4 regions of the Blautia liquoris genome follow, and region 1 is predicted to be linked to each of the others. Evidence: riboswitches for the same ligand, from Rfam matches in the RefSeq annotation. Region 1 holds a riboswitch; each other region holds the start of a gene.
The links. A riboswitch is a leader RNA that binds a small molecule or an ion and turns the genes downstream of it on or off. The one in region 1 is predicted to bind cobalamin.
Positions count from the first base shown of each region.

Region 1 (3,169 bases):
AAAAATAATCCGGCTTCTCAGTCCTGGGCTTTTCATAATACGCATCGCTTGTACTGAGGTTTTCCCTTGAAAGCTTCAGTCTGACAGACGGAATTTTGTCCGGAATAATGGCTTTCTCAGGCCATCCACAGAATCCCCATGTAACAGACGTGTTATACCAGTCTGTTATGCCTTTAGCATACTGATATGTTTCATCCAATTCTTTGTAATCTTTATCCAATAGCCTAATTTCATCTGGCATATTTGCATAGGGTACACTGGATTTGGTTTTAGCTCTAAGACTCAGAATCACATAATAATCTTTGATCTGTTCGCCATCCGTAACCGTCAACCGATAGCAACCGCTTCCAAGGGGAAGGTACATCATAGCTTTGCCATCTCCTGCCGGCGGAATCATTTCCAGTGTATGGAACGGACGTTTTCCTTCCACATCCTCTGGTTCAATTCTTTTTCCGACCATCGCTCCATTTTCTATCGGCCTGTATCCATAGTCATACTCAACCGCCGTATTTCTCCCCCTCTCATTAGCTGGATCAGCAATATCTGTAACCGTTAATTCAGCGCTGGAAGAACTTAACACACCGGTGAATCTTACACCGTTAGTACCCTGATTCGGCATACATATATAAAAAAGATTATCCGCAATCTGCTCCGCCGAATACATATTCAGATTCTGATCGAATACATTTGACCAACTCCCCATACCAACGGATAATTCTTCAATATCTGTTGAAGTGCCCTTTACTCCGGCCTGCTCCGGGGCAGCACTCACCGTCTGAGCCGGGACAAGGGAAGACGCAATTAAAATAAGTGCGCATAAATACGCCACAATTTGTCTGATTTTTTTCATATCTCTTCTCCTTTAAAATCGGAGAGACGATTAAACGCCTCTCCGATGTGTTTCTTATAAAATATTAAACTTTAGCAATGCAGTGATTCTCAGGTAGTGTTTATGAGTTGGGATATGTATAAGAAACTTGCTTATATTCAAATACAACCTCACTCACCGTACTCAAGTCAATATTGCTTGCATATAATGAGCTCTCATTACCATCAACATCTAAAATCCAGGTATCACCTGTATAAGTCGTCGTGCCATCACCATTGTCCACAAAGCTTTCGTTAGCTGTTGTAACCCAATCAAAGTACAAGAAGTATATTCCGGGATTCCCAACATATGGATGTAAATCCCAGTCATAGCTTATAGCATACGATGTGGATGAACCACCGGGAGTATAGGTTGCGAGAGTCAAAGCATTCAAACTATTTTCCATTGCGTATGCCTTAATCAAGGCATCTGCCACTGTCGGAACCTTGACCCCCTCTGTGTCATAATCCGTGTATGGTGTTGTGGTGTAATAGTGTCCGTCAGTTCCTACTTCAGCCTGAATAGCGCTGATTGATACCGTTTGTTCAGCTACTGTACTACCTTTGTTTATAATGGTTACATCCACCGTACCACTGGGTGCCGCGAACACACTCATGCTCATGGAGAATACCATCACCATTGCCAGAACAACTCCAACCATCCTCTTAACTAAATTCTTTAACCTCATTGTTACTCCTTTCTCCGCTTTTCCAAGCGGGTTAAGTATTACTAACGTAAAAGTTCCTATCATACTGGGACGGCGCCTGTCCCACTATAATCGATAATACTTATCGGAGTGTACAAAAAATACACCTCCATTCTGCCTATGGACGTAGCATCTGGGAATTTTGTGTTCGTATTCTGACTTGGGTTCCTCCTACTCAAAAGCACCTTCCCGGATATCCTCCAGTGGCATCTTGCTTTCTTTCGTCCCCCATACAGCAGGGATAACTGTTCCGGATTCTCACCGGATTCCTTTAAACAGAGCGTATGCTCTGACCACAAAAATTTCTCAATATTCAGTTTTCTTTTATAACTATAGTATAATCTTATATATCTGGTTTGTCAATATTTAACATATTATTTCTTTCCCTCCTCTCTTCTATAGGTATTCTACCTGAAATCCGGATTTCCGGCAATAACCGTCTACTTTTCCACCCTTCCTGCAACGGATTCTGGCTGCCTTATTGATGACCCAAGGTCCAATTTCTACCGGATCTCCTGGAATCTCCAGAACTTTCAGCCGGTTACAACCGTGGAACGCCCACTTTTCAATCACTTTTACATGGTCAGGAATCTGCACGTATTCCAGCTGGTTGCATTTTAAGAATGCGCTGTCCCCAATCCTTACCAACCCCTCCGGCAGTATCAGCTCTTTTAATGCCGTCTGATAGAACGCTTCCATGCCAATCTCTTTCAGACCGGTCGGAAACTTCATCTCCTCTAGTGCCGTACATTTGTAAAATGCCCGCCGTTCGATTCTTGTAATCCCATCTGGAAGGACTATGGAATTCAGATGGGAACAGCCTGCGAAGGTCTCCGTCTTAATCTCCTGATAGAGACTTCCCCGCTCAAATTGAACCTGCTCCAGACGCCGGCACTGTGCAAATGCCCGTTTGCCTATGAAATTGGCTGTTCCGGGAATGTGCACCTGGCTAAGTCTGGTACAGTTGGAAAACGCTTCCTTCCTGACGAACACGATTCCCTGCATCTCCACATTCCGAAGTGCCGTGTTTTCAAAGCTTTGGGCACCCACCTCTTTCACATGTTCGGGCAAAATGACCCGCCGTAATTTGTTGTTATTTTGAAAAGCTCCCTCACCAATCGCACGACAATTCGGATCTGCCGTCCATTCTTTTTGTTTTTCGATTGCTTTTCCCTGTGCTTTTGTAAACGTATACCCGGATTCCGCCTTCCTCCAAACGGAAACCCTTTCACCCAATATATCACCTCCCACAGTAACACAAGTATATGTACACCCCAGAGGGGCTTTATTATATGGAAAACCAGATTTCCAATATAATAAAAAGATGCAGCATCACACTGCACCTCAGCTTTCAATCACAAGAAAATAGAGCTATCTTAACGATTACCTTCGCTGCCGCAGTATGCGCATGATAAATAGGAAATTTCTCTTTATAAAAAGGGTACAAAAAGAACGACAATTTCCCACTCCATTTATCATTGCGTGTAATAATTGGCAACAGCTTTAAGCAGGTCTCCTGGCTTACGCAATCCCATCTCTCCCCTTCTCATACAATTTTAAAATGTGTACAATGGTATATGGAGAAATTACGCGCA
Region 1 covers NZ_CP063304.1:1,844,092-1,847,260, forward strand. Annotated here, with positions in the region: gene INP51_RS08465 (coiled-coil domain-containing protein) at 1-850, opposite strand, end outside; gene INP51_RS08470 (hypothetical protein) at 951-1,556, opposite strand; cobalamin riboswitch at 1,703-1,888, opposite strand; gene INP51_RS08475 (leucine-rich repeat domain-containing protein) at 1,971-2,810, opposite strand; cobalamin riboswitch at 3,064-3,169, opposite strand, start outside.

Region 2 (3,169 bases), 1.5 Mb from region 1:
TTTCTGGTAATCAGCTGTCCCTGTGCTCTGGTATTAAGTGTGCCACTGGCATTTTTCTCAGGGATCGGTGCCGGCTCCAAAAAAGGCATCTTATTCAAAGGGGGAGTGTCCCTCGAGGCGATGAATAATATAAAAACCGTTGTGATGGATAAGACAGGAACGATTACCAAGGGAAATTTCATCCTCCAGCAGACAGTGCCTGAAAAGGGTATTACCTCGGAAGAACTTCTCACTTTATGTGCATCTGCGGAATCAACATCCACGCATCCAATTGCTCATAGTATCGTATCTGCAGCAAAAGAAAAAGGTCTTGAGATTACAGAACCAAAATCTGTGGAGGAACTCGCCGGACACGGGGTCCTTGCTGTTCTTGCACAGGGAAAAGTTATCTGCGGAAATAAGAAGCTTATGGATCAGTTTCATATTAAAACTCCGTTCAACGCCCCATCCTATGGAACTGAGGTATTTGTCGCCCTGGACGGCATATATATTGGAAGACTTATGATCTCAGATACTATCAAGGACGACGCCAGATCCGCGGTTTCCGCACTGCAAAATCTCGGAATTAAAACTGCTATGCTCACCGGAGATGAGACAGACAGTGCCAATGCCGTTGCGGGGGAAACAGGTATTGAACAAGTATATGCAAGGCTGCTTCCCCAGGATAAAGTTACAAAGCTCGCCCAGATTCGCGATGAAAACGGTGCCGTTATGTTTATCGGAGACGGGATCAACGATGCACCCGTTCTCGCAGGCGCCGATGTCGGTGCTGCTATGGGCAGCGGTGCAGATGCTGCGATTGAAGCTGCAGATGTCGTATTCATGACCTCAAGCATGGAAGCAATTCCTGAATCTCTTCATATTGCCCGGGTTTCCAACCGCATCTCCAAACAGAATGTGGTGTTTGCCCTGGCTGTGAAAATTCTGGTTATGGCCCTCGGACTTTTTGGATTCGCAAATATGTGGATGGCAGTCTTTGCGGATACCGGCGTGACGATCCTCTGTGTTCTGAACTCCATAAGGATCTTGTATAAAAAATAATGCCTAAAACCGCTCAGCTATGATTGACATTCGGATAAAAATATGGTGTAATACAAGTTATAGTTATTGGATTTGGGGAATCGGGTGAGAATCCTGAACAGTCCTGCTGCCGTATGGATGGAGCATATCTCAGATTTTAACGGCCACTGGGGGATTATATCTCTTGGGAAGGCGAGTATATGTGTTGATATCTAAGTCGAAAGACCTGCCAATAGCCTGTTTTCATTAAATTTCACAGGTCATGGAGTTTATGATAATTCAACAGCATACACCATAATTGTTATCTTGTAATTTGATTGAATATTGAAACTCCGGCTTTTGCTGGAGTTTTTTATATTGCTTTATACCACCGATTTTATCATTAACAGGAGGAAACAACAAATGAAAAACAAATTCAGAAAATACCTGCTTGTCTTTTTATCTTCAGTCATGGTATTAACAACTTCTGCCTGCGCAGGCAACGAGGCTGCATCAAGATCCAATCGTAGCTCTTCAACTTCACAGACCAGTCAGTCTGCTTCCACTGCAAAAGAAGAAAAGACTATCAAAGACCGTGAGGGAAATGACTTTGTATTACCAGAACATTCCGACAAAATCATCTCGATGGCACCTGCAATCACACAGACAATCGTCGATTTGGGTTTAGCGGACAAGCTTGTCGCTGTCGACAAGTACTCTCTTCCCATTGACGGGGTAGATCAGAGCCTGCCGGCTTACGATATTATGGCCCCAGATGTGGAAAGTATCTCATCTTTAAAACCAGATATCATTTTTACTACCGGAATGAGTAAATCAGGCGGCGAAGATCCCTTTAAGCCCATTACAGATTTAGGTCTTTTGATGACATCAATCCCTTCCGCTTCCAGTCTGGATGATATAAAAAAAGATATTCTTTTTATTGGACAAGTTACAAAAACGGAAAAAAGCGCAAAAAAACTTGTAGCAGATATGGAATCAAAAATTAATGACCTTCAAAATAAAGTAGATAAAGATGCACCGGCTAAAACAGTTTATTTTGAAATCGGTGAATCCCCAAACCTGGTGAGTATAGGAAACGGAACTTATCTGAATGAAATCATAGAAATGCTGGGAGCCAAAAATATCTTTTCAGATCAGGACGGCTGGGTTTCTGTCTCTGAGGAATCTGTACTGGATAAAAATCCGGATATCATTTTTACCAATATCGATTATATGGATGATCCTGTGTCGGACATTTTCAATCGCAATGGCTGGGACGCTATTAATGCGGTGAAAAACAAACAGGTATTTCTCATAGATCCTAATGCAAGCTCACAGCCAAACGCACATGTTGTAACTGCCATAGAACAGATGGCAAAAGTACTTTATCCTGATTCTTTTAAATAACCATGAAGAATATTAAAAAATTTATCATCCTGATTCTTTTATGCATCTTATCCTTAATTGCTGCTGTAGGAATCGGAAGCGTTTCTATAGCTCCACAGGACACCTTAAAAGTAATTGTCGGTCAGTTATTCCATATAAAGTTCCAGGCTCCTGTGGAAGACACCATAATCTCCATCTTGCTGAAAACTCGGATCCCACGTGCATTACTTGCATTTGTCTCTGGTGGAGGGCTTGCTGTAAGTGGTGTCATGATGCAGTCTGTGCTGCAAAACCCCCTGGCGTCTTCATTTACCTTGGGAGTTTCTTCCGGGGCTGCGCTTGGAGCAAGTTTTGTGATTGTCTTAAACCTCTCATTTCTTGGGTTTCTGACACTGCCTGTATTCGGGCTGACAGCAGGTATCATCACCGTCTTCCTTTCTCTCGCTGTCGCAGTAAAGGTTGACAGGGGACTACACAATAACTCTATTATCCTGACTGGAATGGCTTTTTCCATGTTTGCCAATGCCATGATCACAATTCTGATGTCCGTTTCACAAGAAAACATGCAGCGTCTGGTCTTCTGGCAGATGGGGAGCTTCTCCATGAGAACGCCACGTGATTTCTGGATGATTCTGCCTTTTGTACTGACAGGTACTCTTATTGCTATGAACTGTTCCAGACAGATGGATATCATGACCTTAGGAGATGAGCAGGCTCAGACATCTGGTGTTGACGTGCAGAAGATGAAATGGCTTCTGCTGTCTCTGGGAGCTATTCTCACAGG
Region 2 covers NZ_CP063304.1:3,390,114-3,393,282, forward strand. Annotated here, with positions in the region: gene INP51_RS15455 (heavy metal translocating P-type ATPase) at 1-1,041, shown strand, start outside; cobalamin riboswitch at 1,068-1,268, shown strand; gene INP51_RS15460 (ABC transporter substrate-binding protein) at 1,423-2,406, shown strand; gene INP51_RS15465 (FecCD family ABC transporter permease) at 2,409-3,169, shown strand, end outside.
Region 2: linked by a shared signal. The riboswitch ahead of INP51_RS15460 (ABC transporter substrate-binding protein) and the one ahead of INP51_RS08470 (hypothetical protein) in region 1 are both predicted to bind cobalamin.

Region 3 (3,169 bases), 1.1 Mb from region 1:
ATTTCTCCAGTCCGTCCAGACATTCCCGGAAACAATCATTTTCAAGATGATCACGAAGTCCGAACATCATCTTACCCACAACTTTTCCTGCAGAGACATCAATCTGCTCCAGCAGAAGCTGTTGTTCTATCTCCTCAAGGGATGATTTATGCATTTTTTTGCTGATCCGAAGGTTCAGGTCTTTGACTGCCTCTTCCTGCAGTTTCTGTATTCTTGGAATCAGATCTCTGCAGTTATACCAGTTAAAGAAATCTTCCATCTCCTCATCCAGAATCTTCTCTGCCCGAATGATTGCCTCACGGTTTGCATCCTGTGCAGTAATCTTGAAATCATCGATGTCATATAATGTAATATTCTCAATCTCTCCCACTTCTGGCTCAACGTCCCGCGGAACCGCAAGATCAATGACATAAATCGGATGATCCATCTTCCCATTCTGATCAAATAGTTCCCTTCGTATTGTGTAATTCGGGCTCGCTGTAGCGCTCACCACCAGATCGCATCGGGGCAAAAGTTCCATCCTCTCGCCGTAATTAATTCTATTGCAGCCGGCAGGAATCTGTACCACTCCGCTTCTGTACTGACGCACAGTAACCGTGACGGCGGCACCTTCCTCTCTTAATGTCGAGGCCGAAATTCTGCCCATCTCGCCATTTCCGATAACCATGCAGCGCTTGTTCTTAAAATGGTATCCCTGAGATTTCAACATATCCACCGCACGACTTACTGCTGTTGCATTTCCATGGGTAAAAGTCACTCTGCTTTTCACCTTTTTGGCAGCAGTCACTGCTTTCCTGAAAAGCACCTCGAGTACATTATCTGTGCAGTAATTTTCTCTCGCAATAGATAGAGCGTCTTTCACCTGTGACACAATCTGATCTTCTGCAAGGATCATGGAATCCAAGCCACAGGCCAGACGAAAGAGGTGTCTTATTGCGTTATCCCCACTGCGCTGTTCAAAATAGCAGTCATACTCTTTTCTTGATACTCCCTTTAATTCACACAATTCATCTGCCAGAGAGATGCACTCGTCTTGTGCTGTATTAACCCACAACTCCATGCGGTTGCAGGTAGATATAATCACGCATCCGGATACTACGGACTTTTCTGTCAGATATTTCATGGCCTCACCGGCATTTTTTTTCGTAAATGAAAAAGCAGCTCGTATATCCACATCGGCGCGATGATAATCAATGCCGACCATTTGTACACTCATCTTCAATTCCTCCATCGTATTTACAGCACTTATCATAACACACTTTGTTTAAATTCTAAACTCTCTTTTCTCTCTTTTGCGAAATTTACTTATGCATTTTCATGCAAACATGGAGCTCACAACTTTGAGCTCTTGTATATTTCACATTGACTTTTACTCATATAAGCTTTATAATTTTGTTACAATTGAATGCAAAAGGAGCCTGTGTTTTTCATTTTCATAGGATAATAGGGAAGTAGGGGTATGATTCCCCCGCGGTCACGCCGCTGTGATAGTCCTTTGCGCTCATGCGCAAAGTATCCTGTCAATAGATCCACTGGGTAACCGGGAAGGAGACAGATGATATGACTTAAGCCAGAAGACCTGCCTTTTGTATGAGATTTACGCGGTGTCACGAGTGATGGCATCTCGTAAGGCGGCTTTTTTGTATACCCGGCCGTCTGTACGCCCTTCATAATATAAAAACGGAAGCATGATGAGGCGTTTTTTTCATGCACAAAAAGATAATAGGGGGGTATACGTAAAAATGAAAGGAGTAATTATGAACAAGAAACAAAAGAAACTTGTGGCGCTTGCTGCCGCACTGGCGATCAGCTTTGGTATCATACCGGCTGCGAATGCGATGCACATTATGGAAGGATACCTTCCCCCGGTCTATTGTATTGTATGGGGGGTTATCTGTATTCCTTTCTTTGTTGCAGGATTTTTTTCCATCAAAAATACGCTGAATACCAATCGGCGTGCCCTTACAATTCTGGCAATGGCCGGAGCTTTCATCTTCGTGATATCATCACTGAAGATTCCGTCTGTAACCGGAAGCTGCTCTCACATGACCGGAACGGGCCTCGGAGCGATTCTTTTCGGACCTGCCGCTGTCAGCATACTGGGAATCATCGTACTTGTGTTCCAGGCAATTCTTCTGGCACACGGAGGCCTTACAACACTCGGTGCCAACACGTTCTCCATGGCAATCGCAGGACCGTTCCTCTCTTATGGAATCTATAAGCTTTGCATGAAACTCAAAGTCAATAAGCTGGTCTCCATCTTCCTTGCAGCCACTTTAGGGGATCTCTTTACATACTGTATTACAGCTTTCCAGCTGGCACTGGCTCATCCGTCAGAGGCCGGAGGCGTCCCGGCATCCGCTGTGAAATTTTTGGCTGTTTTCGCACCTACCCAGGTCCCGCTTGCGATCCTCGAAGGAATCATCACCGTCCTGATCATCATCGGCCTGGAAACATATGCGAAAAAAGAACTGAAATCCATCGGTTTTATGAAGGAGGCTTAATCTGATGAAAGAGAAAAAAAATACCAAACTTGTAGTGATTCTGCTGATTGTGGCCATACTGATCGCATTCGTTCCACTGTTTGCTTTAAAAGGCGCCGAGTTCGGCGGATCTGATGATGCCGGAAGCGAAGTAGTGGCAGAAGTTGACAGCAGCTATGAGCCATGGGCTGAGCCGATTCTTGAAAAAATTATCGGTGGTGAACTCCCAGGTGAAGTAGAAAGTCTTTTATTCTGTCTCCAGACCGGAATCGGTGTCGGCATCATCGCATACTGCATGGGCCGTCTTGTGGAGCGCAAAAAGCTGGGCAAAGAAGATCAGGATCTGTAATTACCATGGAAAGGGGCAGACTATGATTATTGATAAACTTTGTTATCAGTCAAAACTTCGATATGTCAACGCGGGGGTAAAACTTGCATACAGCATCACCACACTTATTTTATGCATCATCAGCCGTTCCGCACTAATCTCCTGCATTGTGATCGGTGTCAACACCTGGCTTTGTGTCTGCCGCGGAGGAGTTCTTATGCGCCGGTTTCTCAGGCTTATGGGAATTCCTCTGGCCTTTCTTCTCCTGTCTACCATCGCAATCCTTGTAAATATCAGCAGGACCCCACTGGATGCTTATGCCATACCCATCGGAAGTTACTTCATCACCGGAAGCCAT
Region 3 covers NZ_CP063304.1:705,455-708,623, reverse strand. Annotated here, with positions in the region: gene hemA (glutamyl-tRNA reductase) at 1-1,216, opposite strand, end outside; cobalamin riboswitch at 1,396-1,601, shown strand; gene INP51_RS03235 (energy-coupling factor ABC transporter permease) at 1,758-2,504, shown strand; gene INP51_RS03230 (energy-coupling factor ABC transporter substrate-binding protein) at 2,509-2,832, shown strand; gene cbiQ (cobalt ECF transporter T component CbiQ) at 2,855-3,169, shown strand, end outside.
Region 3: linked by a shared signal. The riboswitch ahead of INP51_RS03235 (energy-coupling factor ABC transporter permease) and the one ahead of INP51_RS08470 (hypothetical protein) in region 1 are both predicted to bind cobalamin.

Region 4 (3,169 bases), 490 kb from region 1:
AAAAGAAACTGATCGAATTCCCTCCGCGTCTTTTGCAATATAAATGATAAAGTTTGTAAAAGCGGAACAGATTGCATTGACCGCCATGCCAGCCAAAAGAAGTTTAATCGTATTTCCGCGTCCTTTTCCCGAAAACGCAATAGCAAAGACAAACATTGAAGTCAAAAGGGCTCCTGCAAACGCTCCAACAGAAATCCCAAGTGCCCCAAACCAGGAAAACATCCCCAGAAGAATCCCTGCTGTTGCACCAAGTGACGCACCAGAAGATATTCCAAGAACGTATGGATTCGCAAGTGGATTTCTCACAACGGCCTGCATGACAACACCAGACAGTGAAAGTCCTGCTCCCACTACGACTGCCATAAGCACTCTGGGAAGCCTGATATTCCAGATAATCTCCATCGTCGGACCATTTAAAAGTTCACTGGCTTGCGCTGTCTGAATCCCAAAAATTTTATAACAAATCACTTTTGCCACATCCATAGTCTTAATTGGCACCGGCCCAAATGTAATAGCTGAAATCAATGAAAGAATCAATAGAACAGACATGACAATCAAAACGATACTTAATGGGAAGTTTTTCTTCTTTTTCAAAATCACACCTCAGTTATTTCCTCATGTCATCCATAAGTTTCTCCTCCGGACTATTTAAAAAGGTCCGGGTAGAATGCTTTCGCCATGTCTGTGACAGTATCCGTTGTCTCATAGTTTCCACCATAGAAATCTACATAATCTACCGATACAAAGCGATCATCTTTTATTGCATTCACCTTTTCCAGAGAGGGATTCTCTTTCAAAGCCTTGATTTTATCGTCAGCTGTAGAGTCTGTCCTATTAATGATCAGGATAACATCCGGATTTAGATTGATCAGATTTTCGACACTTTGAGAGCCAAATGTCTCATCCAGCGAGATTCCACCGGCTTTTGTGATAAGATCAGTTGTAAGATCTTTTTTTGCACGTCCAAAGAACTCATTCTCCTTTACAATTTGAACGGTCAGCACCTTAACTTTTTCATCATCTGAAAGTGTGGATGTTTTCTTTTCGATGGATTCCTGCTTCTGTTTCATATCATCAATCATCTCAGAAGCCCTTTCCTGCACATCGAAAATCTTTCCCAGTTTTTCTATATCTGTATAAATTCTTTCAACTGTACGATTGTTTTCATCAGATGCAGTATTGTCCATGATATATGTATTAATTCCCTTATCATTCCACTCGCTGATGTTTCCAAGTGCCTTTTCATTGAATGTAGAACCCCATCCAATGATAATATCTGGCTTCTGAGCAATAACAACCTCCTTGGAAGGACTATCTGTGTCACTAATAATATTCAAAGCATTGAATTTGTCGCGGTAAGTTTCTCCTACATCGCCGACGCTCTTGCTGGCTCCAACGATTTTATCATCAAGGCCTAATGCGAGCAATAACTGAACCGCCTGCGGCTGATTGGATACAATCCTCTCGGGAGCTTTTTCAAATATCTGTTCTGCCTTGTTTCCATCACCATCATAATTTTCAATTGTAAGTGGATAAGTGGTAACGTTTTCTGATGTTGCCTGAGAAGCGTCTGGTTTTGAACTTGCCGAAATTTCAGTGGGTGCTGATGTGCTTTTGCTTTTAGATGTTGTCGATGTAGTCTTACCACATGCACTAAGCGCCAGTGCAAGAGTCAGACACATAATCAATACTGCTGATACTTTTTTCTTCATTTGAAGCCTCCATAATAAATTTGGTTGTCAGATATAGCTTATAAATGAATAATAAAAGCAGGCATAAAAATAGAAAAATCTGCCTTTGAAGGCAGATTAAATATCTGATCTATATAATATCTATACAATATCTCTATATGTATCAGAAACTTCACAAAAATCTCCACCGAAATCTGTTTTATAAGTTAAGGCAGGTCTCCTGACTTTGGTTCAGCCGAATATTCACCTTCCCGGACCAGTCCTTTCATCTATGTCCAGTGGTATCCAAATATCCGTCCCCATCTCACAGTAGCGGCGGCTGTTCAAGATTTGCACTTGATTCCCTATTAATACTAAATAACCTAAACTTTTTCATATTCAATTATAACTTTGAAAATTATAACACTTAAAACCAATGGCGTCAAACAAATAAAAAAATCTTCCATTGAGCTTGATTCTTCAAAAAAAATCTGTATAATAAGGGTTGTACTTTTAAATACATAACGCTTTTTCAATTCAAAGTAGCTTTTTAAAAAATTCGAATGAGAAAGGATATCTGTTTACTATGGATAAATTACCAACACGTAATAAACTTCTTCATCATTTCTACGAACACTGGCGTCCACAACTTGGCACAGAAACCATTCCAATCGACGAGGCTGAGGGACGTATCTGTGCCAAATCGTATCAATCTGGTAACCAAATTCCTCTTGTCAGAAGTTCTGCCTTTGACGGAATAGCAGTAAAATCAGCCTCTTTTTCAGATGGAATGCCAGACACTTCCGTCTGGATTAAAGATCAGGACTTCTGCCGTGCTGATACCGGAGATGATTTTCCTGATGAATTTGACACGGTGATAAGAATAGAAGCCGTCACTTTTCTTCCGGAAAGTGGAGTTAAGTTGGATCTTTCAAAAGAACCTGTTCCCGGTGAGGGTGTGCGTACATCCGGAAGTTTTATGTCAAAGAACGATGAACTAGTAAAGGAAGGCGATATTCTGACCCCGCTTTCACTGACAAGTCTCCTTGCCGGAGGATACACCACTGTGGAGGTAAAAGCACGTCCACGAGTTGTCTTTCTTCCCACAGGAAGCGAACTGATCAAACCTGGAACTCCTCTGACACGTGGAAAAAATATAGAAACAAACGGAAGTCTGATCAAGATGATTATGTCTAAATGGGGAGCAGATGTAACCTGTCTCCCCATCTGTTATGACAATCATGACAGTCTTAGAAATGCAATTTTTACTGCATTGGATTCAGCAGATATTTTAATTGTAAATGGTGGTTCATCCAAGGGTAATGAAGATTTCACCGTTCATCTTCTAGAGAAAGAGTCGAGTTTTTTTACACATGGTGTGCGTTGCGTCCCAGGAAGGCCGGCTGTATTCAGCCTGATACAAGATAAACCTGTTATTAACCTTCCTGGACCACCTGCAGCTGCACTCGCTGTACTTTCCTGGGGGATTAAAGATCTTT
Region 4 covers NZ_CP063304.1:1,358,285-1,361,453, reverse strand. Annotated here, with positions in the region: gene INP51_RS06140 (FecCD family ABC transporter permease) at 1-594, opposite strand, end outside; gene INP51_RS06135 (ABC transporter substrate-binding protein) at 645-1,712, opposite strand; cobalamin riboswitch at 1,885-2,072, opposite strand; gene INP51_RS06130 (molybdopterin molybdotransferase MoeA) at 2,257-3,169, shown strand, end outside.
Region 4: linked by a shared signal. The riboswitch ahead of INP51_RS06135 (ABC transporter substrate-binding protein) and the one ahead of INP51_RS08470 (hypothetical protein) in region 1 are both predicted to bind cobalamin.